One region of the Shewanella sp. 2_MG-2023 genome, then DNA from elsewhere that is predicted to be linked to it. Evidence: predicted binding sites of a transcription regulator. Region 1 holds the regulator's gene; each other region holds the start of a gene.
What was found. The regulator sigma-54, encoded in region 1, starts transcription at its own class of promoters, with help from an activator protein. The targets are predictions, from matches to a motif close to GTTGGCACGNNNNTNGNNT.

Region 1 (4,758 bases):
TACGAACGTCGACGCTAATCGCGACAAGGTCGTTATTGCCTTTGAGCTGTTCAAGTAAACTACCAATAAGTGGTAAAGGTAGGTTATCAACACAGTAATAACCTAAATCTTCTAATACCCTTAGTGCTACTGATTTACCTGAGCCTGATCGTCCTGATACGATGACAAGTTTCATGCAGTTATAACCTGATAAAGTTCTGTAGCGTCATGACTCTTTCGAAGTCGCTTAAGGATTAATTTATCGCTCAGTTTTTCAGCCATACTCGACAGCGTACTTAAATGCTGTTGGCATTGATCAGAAGGAACTAACAGCGCAAATAATATATCCACGGGTTTCTTGTCGATAGCATCAAACTCAATGCCTTCTTCACACTTGATCAAAATTGCTATCGGTTCTTCGATATCAGTTAATCGACCATGAGGAATCGCAATGCCATTTCCTATACCTGTACTACCCATTTTTTCACGTGCTATTAAACTTTCAAAAATAGCCTGTGAAGATAGGGTTGGGTACTGGGCAGCCATTAAATCGCTGATAAGTTCCAGTACTTTTTTCTTACTGCCCGGCGTGGCGCAGGTAGTGCACGCCGGCTGCAGAATGGTGCGAAGTTCCATCGTTAGTGTTTAATTAACTTCTCTTTGTGTTTAATTACCTGACGATCTAATTTGTCGATCAGGGCGTCAATTGCAACATACATATCAGCGTTCTGTGATACCGCAAAAACTTCACCTCCTTTGAGGTGTAATTTTGCCTCTGCAATTTGTTGCAGCTTTTGAACATTGAGCACAACGTGAACATTATTGATCTGTTCGAAGTGTCGTTCAAGCTTTGAAAACTTAGTTTGTACATACTCACGTAAAGATTGAGTAATTTCCACATGGTGCCCAGTCAGGTTAATTTGCATAGATCATCCTCCAATAACAAAGGCTTATAGGCTTTTGCGTTGGTTTGAGGGAGGGATGAGCATTGCTTCACGATATTTGGCGATCGTACGCCGAGCAACATTGATCCCTTGTTCTGCCAATAGCGTCGCCATTTTACTATCGCTAAGTGGCTTTTGCTGGTTTTCCGCTGCAACAAGCTTCTTTATAAAGGCACGAATTGCAGTAGAAGAACACTCTCCGCCATCATCAGTACTCACATGGCTTGAGAAGAAATATTTTAGTTCAAAAAGTCCCCTAGGGGTGTGCATATACTTTTGTGTCGTGACACGCGAAATGGTTGATTCATGCATTTCAACGGCTTCAGCAATGTCATTAAGTACCATTGGCTTCATTGCTTCTTCGCCAAACTCAAAAAAGCCTTGTTGAAATTGCACAATACAATTAGCCACTTTTAATAAGGTTTCATTGCGGCTTTCAATACTTTTGATAAACCATTTCGCTTCTTGCAAATGACCACGGATAAATTGGCTGTCTGATTGGTTTGCTGAGCCTTTTGCCATTGCTGCATATTGCTGATTCACACCAATTTTTGGCATGTTATCTGGATTTAACTCAACGACCCAACGGCCACTCTTTTTAAACACTGTCACATCAGGAATGACATATTCATCTTTAATAGGAGTGATCTGTAACCCTGGACGTGGGTTAAGCGTTTGAATAAATTGAATCGCTTCGCGTAAATCATCTTCTTTAAGCTTGGTTTTACGCATTAATAATCTAAAGTCGCGGCCTGCAATTAAGTCTAGGTGTTCTGCAATCAGTAGCTTAACGTTATCGATACAAGGTATTTCATTAGGGTATTGGCCAAGCTGAATCATCAAGCATTCGCTTAAATCTCTTGCTGCAACGCCTACAGGATCAAAATGCTGTACTCGTTTGAGTACAGCTTCAACTTCATCGAGTTCAATATCTTCTAGGCCTAAAGCTTGCAATATGTCTTCAGTTGTTTGGGTTAAGTAACCACGTTCATCAACGGCATCGATAATCGCTGTAGCAATTACCAGATCGTTTTCAGAAAAAGGGGTGAGATTTTTTTGCCACTCTAAATGCTCATATAAGCCTTCTGTGGTTTCACCCTGAAAAGGCATATCGTCATCACGAGCCACTGCGCCAGAACCTGAACTTGGGGATGCTGTGTAAACTTCATCCCATGTGGTATCCATTGGTAATTCGTCAGGCATGGATTCTTTGGTCAACGATTCAGTGGTGTCTACGGTTGAGGTGTCTTTTTCAACAGTCACTTGGCTGTTATCACTAAAATCAGTATCGGTTTGCTGGGCGTTTTCTTTTACAGGTTCTTTTGCTTTAGCAAACTCATCTTCGAGCTCAAGGAGTGGATTTGAGTCAAGTGCTTGTTGAATTTCTTGCTGTAGCTCCAATGAGGAAAGTTGCAATAAGCGAATGGCTTGTTGCAACTGTGGGGTCATAGTCAGGTGTTGACCCATTTTAAGTTGGAGTGAGGCTTTCATTTACCGCTTATCCCTAATTGAGTTTCATCATCGCGACTAACAATTGTGTGGGTCTAGCACCTTTTTAAACTGCTTCTAGGCTTAAGCTTAACCTTGGCTTAAGTTCAGTCTAGAACATTGCACTAAAAAGTGGGACTGATACTGGTCGCGACATGCCATATTGTGCACTAAAGAATGCTAACTATAGCTTGAATTGCTCACCTAAGTATACTGACCTGACTTGCTGATTGTCTAAGATTTCAGCAGGCGTGCCTTCTGCAATTAAATCACCGTGGCTAACAATATACGCGCGCTCACATACATCAAGCGTTTCACGAACATTATGGTCGGTAATGAGTACTCCAAGTCCACGATTTTTTAATTGTTGAATAATTTTCTTGATATCTATCACAGAGATAGGATCGACACCGGCAAAAGGCTCATCTAGCAGAATGAACTTAGGATTTGCCGCTAATGCGCGTGCGATTTCAACACGTCGACGTTCACCACCCGATAATGCCATACCTTGGCTATCGCGAATGTGAGTAATATTAAACTCTTCTAATAAGTGCTCTAACTCTTCGATGCGCTGCTCAGTCGTTAAACTTTTGCGGGTTTGCAACACCGCCATAATATTATCGTGTACGGTTAACTTGCGAAAAATGCTGGCTTCTTGCGGTAAATAACCAATGCCTTTGCGTGCACGCAGGTGCATTGGATCTGCCGTGAGATCATCTGAATCAATTAATATGCGGCCTTTATCACTTTTAACTAAGCCAACGACCATATAAAAGGTGGTGGTTTTACCTGCACCATTTGGCCCTAATAGCCCAACAATTTGACCTGTTTTAACGGTAAGACTGACATTTTTGACCACTTGGCGACTTTTGTAGCTTTTAGCCAAGTTTTCAGCTGTTAAGGTAATTTGGGTCATTATTGAGTTTGCTCTAGCGCTGGTGTTTCAGGTAATGCATCTGAAGCTGGTTGCTCATCAATTGATGCAGGTTTAGCTATTGCAGGTGTTTCAGATTCAGTTGCTGCTGCCGAATCTAAACCATTTTCAGTGTTTTCGATAACGGCATCAGATTGATTTTCAATTAACTTCTCAACTGTTTCTTCAGGTGCTTGCTCTGTGACTTCTTCTGTTGAAACAGGCTCAGATGAGGCGCTATCTGGTTGCTCTGAAGTGTCTTTCGATTCATTTAAATCAGGATAGTTTTCAGGCTGGAAAATTGTGATGACTCGGTCTTTTCCGTCGCCAGTACTTTCAGCGATCAATTGCTGTTTTTCAATATTATAACTGATGAGGTTACCGGTAACTTGGCTACCTGCTTGATCAAGTTTAGCGTTACCTTTTAAGGTTAAAATACTGCTGGCTAGCTCATATCTGATTTCATTGGCACTGGCTGTACCAATACGACCATCATCTAACTCTTGCGAGAATGTAGCCGGATTACCGGTGGCAACCATGGTTTTTTGACCGCCAGACTCTTCACTAAATGCGCGCAATTCATCTGCATTAATGTTAATCGTGCCTTGGGTGACGTTAACAGGGCCAAAGAAAATAACTTGGTTATTTTTAATGTCTGCTTTTTGGCTCACAGCTGCGACTTTTAGCTCTTGTTGTAGATCGCCTTCTTTAGCGTTAACGCCAGTCATTCCAATTAGGCTTATTCCAACTAGGCTCAACTTTACAAAATGTTGTAGTGAGACAGTAAGGTTATTACTTTGCTTCATACGTTCCTTCTACTTGACTTAAAAGCTCTAATTCTTCGGCATTTAAATCAGCGTAAAGGCCTAAGCCTTGTATATTAAAATCTTGACCTGTGACATATATTTGTCTGTCAGACGTCATGATCATAGTGTTCAAATCGAGAGCCAACATAGTGGTTGTCAAAGATTGTACTGGTTCATTGATGTTTATTGCATCAATAATAACATTATTTTGTAGCACTACTTTGCCAGTTTCTTTATTAAGCTTGCCTAAATCAGCAGTTAATTGCCACTCAGCTTCACCATTTTCTGGATAGACAAGATAAACAGGTTCAGTGAACAAGGTTTCATTTGTTTGCTGAAAATGTTCCATGTGTTTTGCTGATACACGACTTTGGACTAAGCCTTGCTCGTTAAATTCAGTACTACGTAAGTCATTAGCTATAAACTCAGGACGAGCAGGATCAGGCAGCTTTGATGCTTCCATCTGGCTGCGCTTGACTTGGACTTGCCAATATAAAATCAGTGCAGCGCCAAAGAAGGCTAAAATGGCCAATGTGGTGCGGCTCATATACTCATTCCATGGGCCGATTCAAATTTGTCTTGGCTAACCAATAGCAGATCAGTTAATTCGCGTAGTGCTCCATTGCCG
Region 2 (4,758 bases), on a different contig from region 1:
AAGGAAATTATGCCATTAAAGCTAACGGTAAAATTGATGGCACATCAGAAGACTTAGCGGTATCGACTTACGCACATGTTTCCAGCGTTTCATTGGGTGATGTCACAACCGGGGCGATATTAAACCTTCGTGGTATTGGCGGCATTCAATTGTCAGATGTACTTGCTGTTGCGGAAAGTTAATTTACTAAAAGTTAGACCGTGGAAAGCTTAAAACCAAATTTCAATAATGGTCAGAATACTGACTATTAACAATAAATAGAATTAGTAAGAGAAGGGGTGAATTATGTCGTTTAACATTGCTTTGAGTGGTATTTCAGCTGCTCAAAAAGATCTCAATACCACAGCAAATAACATTGCCAACGTTAATACAATTGGTTTTAAAGAGTCTCGTGCTGAATTTGCTGATGTTTATGCTAATTCTATTTTTTCAAACAGTAAAACTGCAGTGGGTGGTGGTGCAACCACGACTCAAGTGGCACAACAGTTTCAACAAGGTAGCTTACAATTCACCAGTAACTCACTTGATATGGCTATTAGCGGCGGTGGCTTCTTTGTTACGGCATCTGAAGTGGGTACGCAAGATCACTCATTTACACGTGCTGGTGCATTTAAAGTGAACTCTGAAAGTTTCATGACAGATTCAGCGGGTAACTTCTTACAAGGTTTCCCAGTTGATGCCGATGGTAACTCTACTTCGGTGAGCTTATCGAGTACTGTACCGATTAAAATTCCAGATACTGCTGGTAGCCCTGTAAAAACCAGTAATGTTGGTTTGCAAATGAACTTAAATGTAGGTGAGTCAGCATTAGATCCTGCTAACTTTGATCCAAACGATCCAGATACGTTTAATAACTCAACGTCAGTGACTATTTATGATTCATTAGGTGAGTCTCACATTATGACAACCTATTTCATCAAACCAACAGATGGTGCTTATACCGGTGAGAGTAACTGGGTTGCCTTTTATGCCGTTGATGGCGAGCAGGTCGATATTGATCAAGCAAATGGTGGTTCATACGGTGTAGATACTACCGGCGATGGTATTGCAGATGGTACGGCACTTGCTGAAAATGCATCAGGTTGGAAAGGGTCAGTATTGAAGTTTAATGATGCCGGAGCTTACACTGGTTCAGATCCCGCAACTGTTGAAACGGTCGAGCTGGGTGTCAATGGCGCAAATGTTCTAGGTCCTGGTGCTGATGGTACTCAAAAATTAACTCTTGGTTTTAATAACCCAACACAATATGCTTCACCTTTTGAAGTGACTGAGTTAACCCAAGACGGTACAACAGTAGGTCGTTTAACCAATGTGGGTATCGGTTCTGATGGCTTAGTGACTGCAAGTTACAGTAATGGTTCAACTGAGCCACTGGCGCGTGTTGCACTAGTGCGTTTTGCTAATGAACAAGGTTTGACTCAAGTGGGTAATACCTCTTGGAAAGCGAGCTTAGATTCTGGTGCAGCCTTGGCAGGTGAAGCCAATAGTGGCACGTTCGGTAGTATTCGTTCATCAGCACTTGAGCAGTCTAACGTTGATTTGACCACAGAATTGGTTGACTTAATCTCAGCTCAACGTAACTTCCAAGCTAACTCTCGTACGCTTGAGGTGAATAACACCTTGAATCAGTCAATACTACAAATCCGCTAGTTATCGATTAAGGTTTTGATTAATCATAGAGTTTAGATTTTCAAAGAGTTGCCGCAACGGCAACTCTTTGCCATTTTAATTGACCCCCTTCTTATTAGTACCTCACCAGGTAATCGTTTTATTCCATCTCAAATTCATTAGCTTAGCTTTAATTATTTCTACTTACATGTGTTGGCACACTGATTGCTAGTTCTGTATATATCTTTTGTTATGTAAAAAGTTTGACGGAGCAGCAAATGGACAAATTACTTTATGTTGCCATGAGTGGGGCAAAGCAGAATATGAATGCTTTGGCTGTTCGTGCCAATAATTTAGCTAATGCCAATACTGATGGTTTTAAAGCTGATCTTGCTCAAGCTCGCTCTATGCAAGCATTTGGTGAAGGTCTACCTACACGTGTGTTTGCCATGACAGAAAGTCCCGGACACAACTTTAATTCTGGCCCGATTAAAACTACGGGCCGAGATTTAGACATTGCAATTAAAGATCAAGGTTGGATTGCGGTTCAAAGTAAAGAAGGTGGTGAGGCTTATACCCGTTCTGGGAGTCTAAGTTTTGACAGTACCGGTTTACTGACCAATGGCCGCGGTAATCCAGTGATGGGTGAAGCTGGGCCAATTGTACTGCCTTTACCAATCGATAAAGTTCAGATATCACCTGATGGCATTATTTCTGTAAGACCACAGGGTGCTACCGCAGATGTGATTGAAGAAGTGGCGCGAATTAAATTAGTCAATCCAGATAATGCAGAAATGATGCGTGGCGAAGATGGTTTATTTAGGCTGACATCGGGCTTAAATGCGCCGAATGATCCTAATGTAACCGTTGAGAGCGGCGCAGTTGAAGGAAGTAACGTTAATGCTGTATCGGAAATGGTGGCGTTAATTGATATTCAGCGTCAATACGAAATGCAAGTGAAGATGATGAAAAATGCCGAAGATCTAGATCGCGCATCCTCGTCTTTAATGAGAATTAGTTAGGAGTAATTATTATGCATCCCGCTTTATGGATCAGTAAAACAGGCCTTGATGCCCAACAAACCGATATTGCTGTTATTTCTAACAATGTGGCCAATGCCAGTACCGTTGGCTATAAAAAGAGCCGAGCAGTATTCGAAGATTTACTCTATCAAACCGTCAATCAGGCTGGTGGTATTAGTGCTGATAACACTAAGTTACCTAATGGCTTAAACATTGGTGCAGGTACCAAAGTTGTCGCGACGCAGAAAATGTTCACTCAAGGCAATATGCTAACAACTGACAACTCATTGGACTTAATGATTGAAGGTCCGGGTTTTTTTGAAGTTGAAATGCCGGATGGCACAGCTGCATATACCCGTAACGGCCAATTCAGTCTTGATGAAAATGGTCAAATCGTAACTCCAGGTTCAGGGTATGTTTTACAACCCTCTATTACTATTCCTGATGATGCCACTTCAATAACTGTATCTTCAGAAGGTGAAATCTCGGTTAAATTATCTGGCGCGACAGAAAGTACGGTTGTTGGTCAATTGGCGATGAGTGATTTCATTAATCCATCAGGGTTAGATCCAGTGGGTCAAAACCTTTACACCGAAACGGGTTCAAGCGGCACGCCTATTCAAGGCACTGCATCATTGGACGGTTTAGGGGCGATTCGTCAAGGCGCGCTTGAGACATCGAATGTAAACGTGACTGAAGAGTTAGTGAACCTTATTCAAAGTCAGCGAATTTATGAGATGAACTCTAAAGTGATTTCAGCTGTTGACCAGATGATGTCTTACGTAACGCAAAACTTATAACGTTTGATGATTAGGAGAGGGATGATGAAAACATATCTAGTCATAGCATCAGTTATTGTGCTATCAGCTTGTAGCTCAACCCAAAAAAAGCCCATTCCTGACGATCCATTTTATGCGCCTGTTTATCCTGATGCACCCGCAACTCAGATGGTATCGACAGGCTCTATTTATATGGACCATCAAGCATCGAGTTTATATTCAGATATCAGAGCACATAAAGTGGGCGATATCATTACGGTGTTATTAAATGAGTCAACACAAGCCACTAAAAGTGCTAACAACGAAATCAAAAAAGATTCAAGTTTAAGTGTCGATCCGATTTATGCCGGTGGCGGTAATGTCACCATCAAAGGGGTGCCACTCGATTTGCGCTATTCAGATTCTATGGATACCAAACGTGAGTCTGATGCCGATCAGTCAAACAGTTTAGATGGCAGTATCTCAGCCAACGTAATGCAAGTGCTCAGTAACGGTAATCTAGTGATACGTGGCGAAAAATGGATCTCAATCAATAATGGAGATGAATTTATCCGTGTTACAGGCATGGTTCGTAGTCAAGATATCACCCCAGAAAATACCGTTGAATCAACCCGTGTTGCCAATGCCCGTATTCAATACAGTGGTACTGGCACGTTTGCAGATGTCCAAAAAGTGGGTTGGTTAAGCTCCTTCTTTATGGGCGAATGGTGGCCTTTCTAAGGAGTATGCCATGAAGACTAAATCATTTTTAAAAGGTGTGGTTGTTACAGCAGCTATTACTACAATGTTGGCCCTTACAGCGCCTGTTCAAGCGCAACGAATTAAAGATATTGCCAATGTTCAAGGGGTGCGTAGCAACCAATTGATTGGTTATGGTCTTGTTGTTGGCTTACCAGGCACAGGTGAAAAAACGCGTTATACCGAACAAACCTTTAGAACGATGCTGAAAAACTTTGGCATTAACCTACCTGATAATGTTAAACCGAAAACCAAAAACTCTGCAGTGGTAGCTGTACACGCTGAAATGCCAGCATTTATCAAACCAGGTCAAAATCTTGACATTACCGTATCCAGTATTGGTGAAGCCAAAAGTTTACGTGGTGGAACACTGCTGCAAACTTTTCTTAAAGGAGTCGACGGCAATGTTTATGCTATTGCGCAGGGAAGTTTAGTTGTTAGTGGCTTTAGCGCAGAAGGCCTAGATGGTTCGCAAGTTATTCAAAATACCCCAACAGTGGGACGTATTCCTGGTGGTGCAATGGTTGAACGTAGTGTGATGTCGCCTTTTGCTACAGGTGACCACTTGACGTTTAATCTACATCGTTCGGATTTTTCAACGGCAAAGAGCA
Region 3 (4,758 bases), on a different contig from region 1:
TTAAGTGGAGCTAAACCTTCGGTGACCATACTAAGGTATTGATCGTAATTAACACTCACGCCGGCATAGGGAATAAAGACCCATTTTTTAGCATGGGTTGTCAGAGGTTTGATGTACTCAATAGCATGGGCTAAATAATCGGTATTGCCTTCACGAGAGCTGCTTAACATCAATGCATTCATAGCCATGTAAAAATCCTTAACTGGTTAATTATTAACTTTTTATTCTTGTATATATCGATATTAACAAAGATTAATCGCTTTCCATAACTTAACTAATGACTTAGGTGTAAATTTTAAGATTAGATTAATGCTAGCTACCTAGACTCTGCGGCAAACAAGCGACACATTCAGGTTAGGTAAGGTTTGCTGTGATATTTTTCTATATCGTCGTTAATTAATTTTCAATTTTTAACTTCCTGCCCTTGAAAAACGATTTTTAGGACATATTATGTCATTAAGTGTTCATCAATTGTTTGAATAAGAAATTCGAAAGAGTGTAAACAGTACCGCGATTAACGCGAACTGATTGGTTCAAGCTATTTAAGTGTAAAGTGGCATTTGTGCCAGATAGGAGTTGTAATGTTACGTATTATGTTATTGATTGGAACTAACTTAGCAATCTTGCTAGTGGCTTCAATTGTTATGTCTCTACTTGGTGTCAGTACTTCAAGTATGAGCGGTTTATTAATTTTTGCTGCGATGTTCGGTTTTGGCGGCGCATTCATCAGTTTAGCTATTTCAAAATGGATGGCTAAAAAGACCATGGGTTGTGAAGTCATTACTTCGCCACGTGATAACACTGAGCGCTGGTTGGTTGAAACTGTTGCTCGCCAAGCAGAGCATCAAAATGCCTGAAGTGGCGATTTACCAGTCACAGGAAATGAATGCTTTTGCTACTGGCCCGAGTAAAGACAATGCATTAGTCGCGGTAAGTTCAGGCTTACTTTACGGTATGTCTCAAGATGAGATCGAAGGTGTACTTGCTCATGAAGTTAGCCACGTAGCTAACGGTGACATGGTGACACTGACGCTAATTCAAGGTGTTGTGAACACGTTTGTTATTTTTGCTGCCCGTGTGGTTGCTGGCATTGTGAATAATGTTGTTGCTAATAACAGTGAAGATGGTGAAGGCCTAGGCATGTTTGCTTATATGGCCGTTGTATTCGTCATGGACATGTTATTTGGTATTTTAGCATCAATGATCGTGGCTTACTTCTCACGTATTCGTGAATTTAAGGCAGATGAAGGCGCTGCAAAACTAGCTGGTAAGCATAAAATGATTGCTGCATTAGAGCGTTTAAAAACAGGCCCAGAAGCAGGCGCTATGCCAGCACAAATGTCAGCCTTAGGTATTAATGGTAAACGTTCAATGGCTGAGTTCCTAATGAGCCATCCGCCATTAGATAAGCGTATTAGCGCGCTTAAAAACAGTTAATATCTTAATATATCTAAAAAAAGGAGCCTGAAGGCTCCTTTTTTATTGCTTTCAATTTGCGCTTGAACGAGTAGAATAATGACCACTTTAATCTTGCGGATACATAAAGTAACGCATATTAAAGGGTTGAGCTGGTTGTTAGGTTTAAGTGGTTGCGCTTGCTGTTGCTAAATCAACCAGTGTTAGCTAAGTTTATAATGAGCAAATAAATGTCGTGCTGATAACCGATATCGAAAAAGTGACTTGATGATTACTTTCTCGATTATCACAAATGGAGGGTACTATAGTGAGCAATAAAATTCTTGTCGCATTGTTTGCAGCAGCTCTTGCTGTATTAACATTGTCATCGAATGCTTTTGCTGCTGATGAAAATCTAGCAGATTTCCACGCCGAAATGGGTGGATGTGAAAGCTGTCATGCTGACGGCGAACCATCAGCTGATGGTGAGTATGAGTTTGAACAATGCCAAAGCTGTCACGGAACACTTGCTGAAATGGATGATAATCACGCACCACATGATGGAATGTTAATGTGTGCCGATTGTCACGCACCTCATGACATGAATGTTGGTGATGTGCCAACATGTGACAGTTGTCATGATGATGGACGTTCTGCTCAGTAAATGAGATGAATCGACTGCTATTTTACATCGGCAACGCATATTGCTTATATAAGAGCGCTTGTACAAAACGATGCGAGATAGTGTAAAAAACGCCACAGATGTTGGCGTTTTTTTATACCTATTAATCTTAAGCTGGTTATTGTGATGAGGTTTTTTGCTCTAGATATGACTAATGCTATGAATTTGACTACCCCTAAAGAGGTATTTAAATTCATTTGTTTTCAATAGCTTGCGCAGGTTTGGTGCAAAATAATGCACTTGAGTTGCACACTTCTCGGTACTTCCTAGATTTCCTTTTGTTAAACCACTGTTAAATCATAACCTTAGTAATTGGCACAACTTTTGCGATGTTATTGACATAACATTTTGTCAGTAAAGGGAAGTTGCATGTCTAATATCCAATCGAGTTGTGCTTATTGTGGAGTAGGCTGTGGCGTTACTGTTTCTTTAAATTCAGGCTCGCATAAAATGGGTTTACCTGCTGCTGAGGCGCAAAAATCTGTTGATGAACTATTTGGCGATCAAGCTCACCCTGCCAATAAAGGTCAGCTTTGTGCTAAAGGTGAACGTCTTCTTGAAAGCTTGGTTCAACCCAATAGCTTACGTTACCCAAAACTTAAATCGGGTAAACCGACTTCCTGGGATTCAGCGTTAAGCACAATTGCTGAAACATTTACGCAAACCATTGCTGAGCACGGACCTGATTCGGTCGCATTTTATCTGTCAGGACAACTACTCACTGAAGATTATTATGTTGCCAATAAACTCGCTAAAGGATTTATTGGAACTGCAAACGTGGATACTAACTCCCGTTTATGTATGTCTTCTGCTGTGAGTGGCCACATGCGTGCATTTGGCGAAGATGTTGTGCCAGGGTGTTATGAAGATTTTGAGTTAGCCGATGTGATTGTGTTAGTTGGCGCTAATAGTGCGTGGACTCATCCTGTATTATTTCAACGCATGATAAAAGCCCGCGAACAACGGGGCACTAAAATTGTGGTTATCGATCCCGCGAAAACAGCCACCTCTAGCCAAGCTGATTTACATCTCCAAATTACGCCAGGTGTAGACTGCAAATTGTTCAATGGTTTATTGCAATTTATCGCGGATAACGATGCGACAGATTCAAATTATGTCGAAGCCCACACACAAGGGTTTGATGAGCTTCTTGCGCACTTGTCAAAAGACAAACTCAGTTATGACATTGACAACCTCGCTACAGAGTTAGGCCTTACAAGTAGCGAGCTTATTTATTTTTACCAACTCTTTATTGGCAACGATAAAGTGATGACAGCGAGTTGTCAGGGAGTTAACCAAACACTTTCAGGAACAGATACCACCAATGCGATGATTAACTGTCATTTGGCATTGGGTCATATTGGCCAGCCCGGCAGTGGTTTCTTTTCGCTCACAGGTCAACCTAATGCAATGGGCGGACGTGAGGTTGGCGGGTTAGCCACACAACTTGCTTGTCATATGGGCTTTTCAGATCCAGAACGTGAATTACTCGCAGACTTTTGGCAGGTAAATAATACCAAAAGTGTGATTGCAACAGAAAAGGGCTTAACCGCTGTTGAGCTTTTTGATGCGATGACAGAGGGTAAAATTAAAGCGGTATGGGTTATGGGAACAAACCCATTAGTATCTTTACCTAATACTGCAAAAATCAAACAAGCTTTTGATACTTGTCCTTTTGTGGTGGTGTCTGACATTACGCAAGATGCTGCAACGGCTAAGGAAGCTGATATTTTACTTCCTGCGTTAGGTTGGTCAGAAAAATGTGGCACAGTCACCAATAGTGAACGAACGATTACTCGTCAGCGCGGCTTTATGCCAGCTAAAGGAGAAGCCAAAGCAGATTGGTGGGCATTGGCTGAAGTCGGTAAATTAATGGGTTTTGAAAGCGCATTTGAATTTAGCAATAGTGCTGCTGTATTTAAAGAATTTGCGCAATTATCAAAAACAGTCAAAGCTCGCTTTCCTGAAAAACAATTTGATTTAACAGGCATGAGCGAATTAACCGATGCGCAGTATGATGCATTATTGCCAACCCAATGGCCTATATCAACGTCATCACAGCTTGGGCAATCCAATCAAAGGGTCTTTCAAACTGGGACGTTTTCAACCGCCAGCAATAAAGCACAATTTATCGCTACCAATGACAGCCAATCTACAGAAATTGTCAGTAAACATCAGGTTAAACTGAATAGTGGTCGTAGCCGTGACCAATGGCATACCATGACTCGTACGGGGCATATAGCCAGTTTACGCGCCAGTATTCCTGAGCCATTTATTGCAATACATCCAGTTAAACTTCAAGAGCTTAACTTATCTGAAGGTGACTTAATCAGTTTTAATGACAGCAATAAACATGCTTCAGCAAGGGTAGTAGCTGATGATAACCAAGCACCTGAAATTGCCTTTATGCCAATGCATTGGTCTTCACAGTTTTCAATTGGCCAAGGCGTGAATCAAGCATTATCCAGTGCTTACGATCCTGTTTCAAAGCAACCCGCATTTAAATGTCAAACCGTCTCTATATCAAAAGTTGAAACAGCTTTACAGGGGGTTATTTTTGGTGAGCATGATTCAGCGTTTAAAGGTGCATGTTGGAATGTTCAGCATACGCTTTCAACTGGGGAGTGTTACCACATTGCGTTTGCTGATGCAGAACAAGGTTTTGCATTCCAATCAACTGC
Region 4 (4,758 bases), on a different contig from region 1:
TATATAAAAGTAGGCGTGCATAAATATTGATTTCAATTAAGCATAAAAAAGCGCAACCTAATAAGGTTGCGCTCATTTTACTCTTCGTTAGCTATCCTGCTAAATTGTGCTCCCTGCTCCATCCATGCGACTAACGTGCTCCTTGCTCCATTTTCCTTTTAACTCAATTTCCTTGTACTACCCTTGAAGAGTATTACTTGAGTGTTCATTCCTTTGAATCAGTCTATCCTTGTGACTGAGAGGCTAACTCCTAATATACCGTCCTGGTATTTGCTTCCTGCAATCCTTCATCTTCCTGATGAGGTTCATCCTTGTTTCAGTTAATCATTAACTGAGCTTATGCCCATTCCTTGAGCGTGTCCTAGTTTCATCCTGAAATTGATACACTCATCCATAACTAATGAAAAAGCATTTTTATTCACTTTAAGCACTAACTCAATTAACTTTGATTATGGCTACATCCTGTAACTCACTCAATTAATTCATTGATTGCTTAATAAGTTCATTGTAAATAATAATTGAATTCGAAATCAGCCTAAAAACCATTGAAACAAAATATTCACAAAGTAAATATTACAGCTAAACACATAAGCACTTGTTTTTATTTAGCTTTTAATTAAATGGTGAGAAATTAGATAACTCATAACGAAAGAATACCTACACTACTGTGAGATAAGTCTCACAAGCATAGGTAACAGTTAGCTTGAAGGCGAGCCTAAACCAAGGCGCTTTTTTAACATTTGTGCAAACATCACCCAGTCGGCGAGTAAGCTATATAAAGGATATTCAAATGTGGCAGGTCTATTTTTTTCAAATACAAAGTGTCCTACCCAAGCAAAACCATACCCAATAACTGGCAAAAGCCATAATTGCCACCACTGTTGATTCAACAAAGTAACAATGATTAGCACAATGATTAAGGCACTGCCGACATAATGAAGTCTCCGGCAAGTTGTGTCTTGATGTTGTGATAAATAGAAAGGATAAAAAGATTTAAAGTCTTGATACTTTTTTTCACTTATCTTTTCATTCATAACCGTCACTCATCTTTTCATCCATAACCGAAGCTAATTGTAATAATATAAATTAACGCAAAAATTTTTCTTAAACGATCAGCTACTTCATGAAGTTAGCTAATAGTTAGATAATAGGTAGCTAATAGCTTGTTAACTGAAGCTTTTACTTACTCGGATAAATTAATATTTCACCATCTACGCTACCTATAGAAAGTTCAGATAAATGATTAAAACCTTCACGGGCAAATAGCTCTGCATGTTTAGGGTTATTCACAAACACCCCAATGCCATCTAAATCAGGCTGTTCATCACACCAACTTAATACTGCTTCGATCAATTTTGCACCGTTACCTTTACTTTGTTCATTAGGGGTTAATGCAATAAATTGCAGGATCCCATATTGCTTACTCGGCAAGCTTTCTAAGATGCTGTGTTCTTTTTTAATTAATGCCTGAGTGGAATTCCAGCCTGTTCCCAGTACCATTTTCAAGCGCCAATGCCAGTAACGGCTTTCCCCTAGCGGCACTTGGTGAGTAATAACACATGCAACGCCAATTAGGCGATCACCATCGAACCAACCTATTAAAGGTTGTTCTTGCTGCCAAAGCTCCGTCAATTCTTCACGAATAGCTGCGCGAAGCTTTTGCTCGTAACTTGCCTGATTTGTAGTAGCAAGTGCTTCAATAAAGAAAGGATCATCATGGTAAGCGTTATAAATAATCGAAGCTGCCACTCGCAAGTCTTCTGCCGTTAAGTAAACGGCTTTATGCTCTGCCAACACGTTCTGTTCCATATTCTCACTCATTGCTAAATCAAGTTGATAGTTACAACTTAACAAGTTTGAAACATATTGCAATTTTAATGCAGTCACCTACGCTTAAAGTTAATTTAATCGCGAAATTTAAGCATAATAACGGGACTATTATGGACACGACTTCAGCTACGCTTGCACACTTATTTGAGCAACTCGGTTTAGATGCTACAGAGGCCGGTATCAAGCTTTTTCTGTCACAACATAGTATTGATGCCAATACCAAGTTAACAGATGCAAGCTTTTGGAATCATGCTCAGAAAGCATTTTTAGAAGAGAGTTTAAAAGAAGACGCCCAGTGGTCTGAACTCGTGGACCAACTGGACGTTCTTTTAAGGCAATAGCTAAGATTCTATCTAAAATTGCATAGCCATAAAATATTGATAAAAACTTACCCAACTAATGGCTGGTATTAAATCTTTTGATACGCGGTTTCACCCCAACCCACTAATTTATTGTCACTTATGACTACTGGGGTACATTCATCTTTAGTGGTTTTGCCATCGCCTTTACTCCACTGCGTACGATAGAAAAGCACATTCACTTCTTTCTTCGGACTTTCAGCATCAGCTTGAGTCACGTAAGCTTCACTAAAATCTGCTGTGCCCATTAAAATAGTGACTTGATCGCGCGCCATACCAATGGTTAATTTTGATAAGTTAGTTCTATTAGTTTGTTGCTGTTTTTCCCAGTAAGAATCACTACGATTACCTTCATGATCACCAACATTCAACACACAACCACTCAAAGAAAGGCTACTCACAGCCATTAAAAATGCTAAACCCAATTTTGTTTTCATGATACTTCCCTTTTATTAAAATGATTCTCACGTAATTACTACTCAAACTGCTTTTGAGATACGTTATAATGTTGTCAATTATCATTAAGCTAAAACCGTGCCAAAATTTATACACTTGATTTTATTAAGTTTTATAAATATCTAATTGGCGGTTGAGCATTTTCACTAATCAATATTGAGGGTTTTCACCAATTATGAGTCCAATCGAACAGGTCCTCGCAGCGGCAAAAACTATCGCAATGAATGGTCATACACCGACAATGGCATTGATTAAGGGGAAATTAGGTGGCCGAGTACCTATGCCAATTCTTATTCAAGGCTTACAGCAATTCAAAGCCATTCCGAAAGAACAATGGCAAACCTTGCCAGACTTAGGCGATGCGCTTGAAACAACTAAACAAGCAACAAATGATGCACCTAGTATGATTGAGCAACAATTAATGGCTCAAATGCAGCAAATGAAAATTGAATTCGAAGCTAAAATAGAATCACTAGAAAAGCGTGTTTTACAGCTTGAAAATAAACAATAACGATTGAAGTACAGCAGTATTTTCATTTAAATATATGAGTCTGCTGACACAAAATTAGTGCCTTAACTTGTGCGCTCACATTGATTTAGTACACTCACATTGACTTAGTACACTCACATTGACTTAGTACACTCACGTTGACTTAGTGCACTCACGTTGACTTAGTGCACTCACGTTGACTTAGTGCACTCACATTGACTTAGTGCACTCACATTGACTTAGTGCACTCACATTGACTTAGTGCACTGGAACCTTGTCATTTTACAGTCCAAGAATTGAACGGAAACCCCATGTTTGTCACAGAGCTCAGATTTGAATGTTTTGCGGATACCACGATAACCGCAGCCGAGAAAGCCATTAACCATTACCTCGAATCATTAAGAGCAAACGGTCAAATTCTAGGAAGAGAATTCGCTGTTGCATTTAACGAAGGTGAGTTTAAAGTCAGGTTGTTAATGCCGGAAAAAACCAGTTTATCGAGCCGTCATAACAGCCCTTGGACTAAACAAGCTTTACTGCAATTGACTGAAGCAAAGTTACTTGCGCCACGTGAGAAGTACATTGGCCAAGACATTAATTCAGAACAAAGTAATGAAGAAGCACCAAGTTGGCAGGTGCTTTATACCAGTTATGTTCATATGTGTTCGCCACTACGTAGCGGCGATAACTTGTTACCTATTCCGTTATATCAAATCCCTGCCACATTTAATGGCGACCACAAAAGAGTGATCCGCTGGCAAACAGAGTGGCAAGCCTGTGATGAATTACAAATGGCTGCAGCGACTCAAGCTGAGTTTGCCGCTCTAGAAGAAATCACCAGCCATAAAAGCGACCTATTTAGACGCGGTTGGGATATACGCGGCAGAGTCGAATTTATCACTAAAATTCCAACCTACTATTACTTATATCGTGTAGGTGGTGAAAGCCTAGCCAAAGAGAAAGAACGAGCTTGTCCTAAATGTGGCTCAAAAGAATGGCGTTTAGATGAGCCATTACTCGATATGTTCCATTTTCGATGTGAGCCTTGTCGAATCGTGTCTAATATTTCTTGGGATCATCAGTAAGCTTGTACTCATAAGCCCTTAGCTAATAAGCCCTTAGCAAATAAGCCCTTAGCTAATAACTTCTTAATTAATAACCTCTTAGGCTATAAGCCTGCGGTTCAAAAAAGCCTGACTTATAATGAGTAAGTCAGGCTTTTATTTTCACATCATGCTAAATGCGCTGATTGATCATTTACGTTTCAGTAAATCATTACACATCATCTTCATTCGCTGCCAAATTCCAGGGTGAGCGACATTATGGTCTTCAACAATAGGCGCAACTGGCGGCATAACGCGCGGCGATAATGCATCGATGAATTCGGCTAAACTGTCAGCCAGTTGGTCTTTAGGTTTATCACCTGGAATTTCAATCCACACACTGCCGTCTTCATTATTTACGGTGATCATTTGGTCTCCATCACCTAATACACCCACAAACCAAGTTGGCGCTTGCTTAAGTTTTTTCTTCATCATGAGATGACCGATCACATTTTGTTGCAAAGATTCAAAGTCTTGCTGATTCCAAACTTGGAGTAATTCACCCTCACCCCATGTTGAA

Region 2: flgF (flagellar basal-body rod protein FlgF) is a predicted target of sigma-54. The motif match lies at 1,821-1,839, and genes of this name have one in related genera.
Region 3: Q4600_RS11045 (nitrate reductase) is a predicted target of sigma-54. The motif match lies at 2,389-2,407, and genes of this name have one in related genera.
Region 4: Q4600_RS00300 (DUF3192 domain-containing protein) is a predicted target of sigma-54. The motif match lies at 2,713-2,731, and genes of this name have one in related genera.

What each region holds. Positions count from the first base shown of each region.
Region 1 covers NZ_JAUOSO010000023.1:54,785-59,542, reverse strand. Annotated here, with positions in the region: gene rapZ (RNase adapter RapZ) at 1-175, opposite strand, end outside; gene ptsN (PTS IIA-like nitrogen regulatory protein PtsN) at 172-615, opposite strand; gene hpf (ribosome hibernation promoting factor) at 618-905, opposite strand; gene Q4600_RS19090 (RNA polymerase factor sigma-54) at 930-2,414, opposite strand; gene lptB (LPS export ABC transporter ATP-binding protein) at 2,596-3,327, opposite strand; partial or broken gene lptA (lipopolysaccharide transport periplasmic protein LptA) at 3,600-4,130, opposite strand; gene lptC (LPS export ABC transporter periplasmic protein LptC) at 4,117-4,677, opposite strand; gene kdsC (3-deoxy-manno-octulosonate-8-phosphatase KdsC) at 4,674-4,758, opposite strand, start outside.
Region 2 covers NZ_JAUOSO010000014.1:96,615-101,372, reverse strand. Annotated here, with positions in the region: gene flgD (flagellar hook assembly protein FlgD) at 1-182, shown strand, start outside; gene flgE (flagellar hook protein FlgE) at 286-1,650, shown strand; gene flgF (flagellar basal-body rod protein FlgF) at 1,887-2,630, shown strand; gene flgG (flagellar basal-body rod protein FlgG) at 2,642-3,430, shown strand; gene flgH (flagellar basal body L-ring protein FlgH) at 3,455-4,129, shown strand; gene Q4600_RS14725 (flagellar basal body P-ring protein FlgI) at 4,194-4,758, shown strand, end outside.
Region 3 covers NZ_JAUOSO010000009.1:149,861-154,618, reverse strand. Annotated here, with positions in the region: gene pepE (dipeptidase PepE) at 1-188, opposite strand, end outside; partial or broken gene htpX (protease HtpX) at 582-1,437, shown strand; gene Q4600_RS11050 (cytochrome c3 family protein) at 1,724-2,059, shown strand; gene Q4600_RS11045 (nitrate reductase) at 2,447-4,758, shown strand, end outside.
Region 4 covers NZ_JAUOSO010000001.1:65,084-69,841, forward strand. Annotated here, with positions in the region: gene Q4600_RS00285 (DUF962 domain-containing protein) at 699-1,034, opposite strand; gene Q4600_RS00290 (GNAT family N-acetyltransferase) at 1,180-1,809, opposite strand; gene Q4600_RS00295 (DUF2789 domain-containing protein) at 1,941-2,171, shown strand; gene Q4600_RS00300 (DUF3192 domain-containing protein) at 2,240-2,626, opposite strand; gene Q4600_RS00305 (hypothetical protein) at 2,821-3,156, shown strand; gene Q4600_RS00310 (Zn-ribbon-containing protein) at 3,447-4,220, shown strand; gene syd (SecY-interacting protein) at 4,389-4,758, opposite strand, start outside.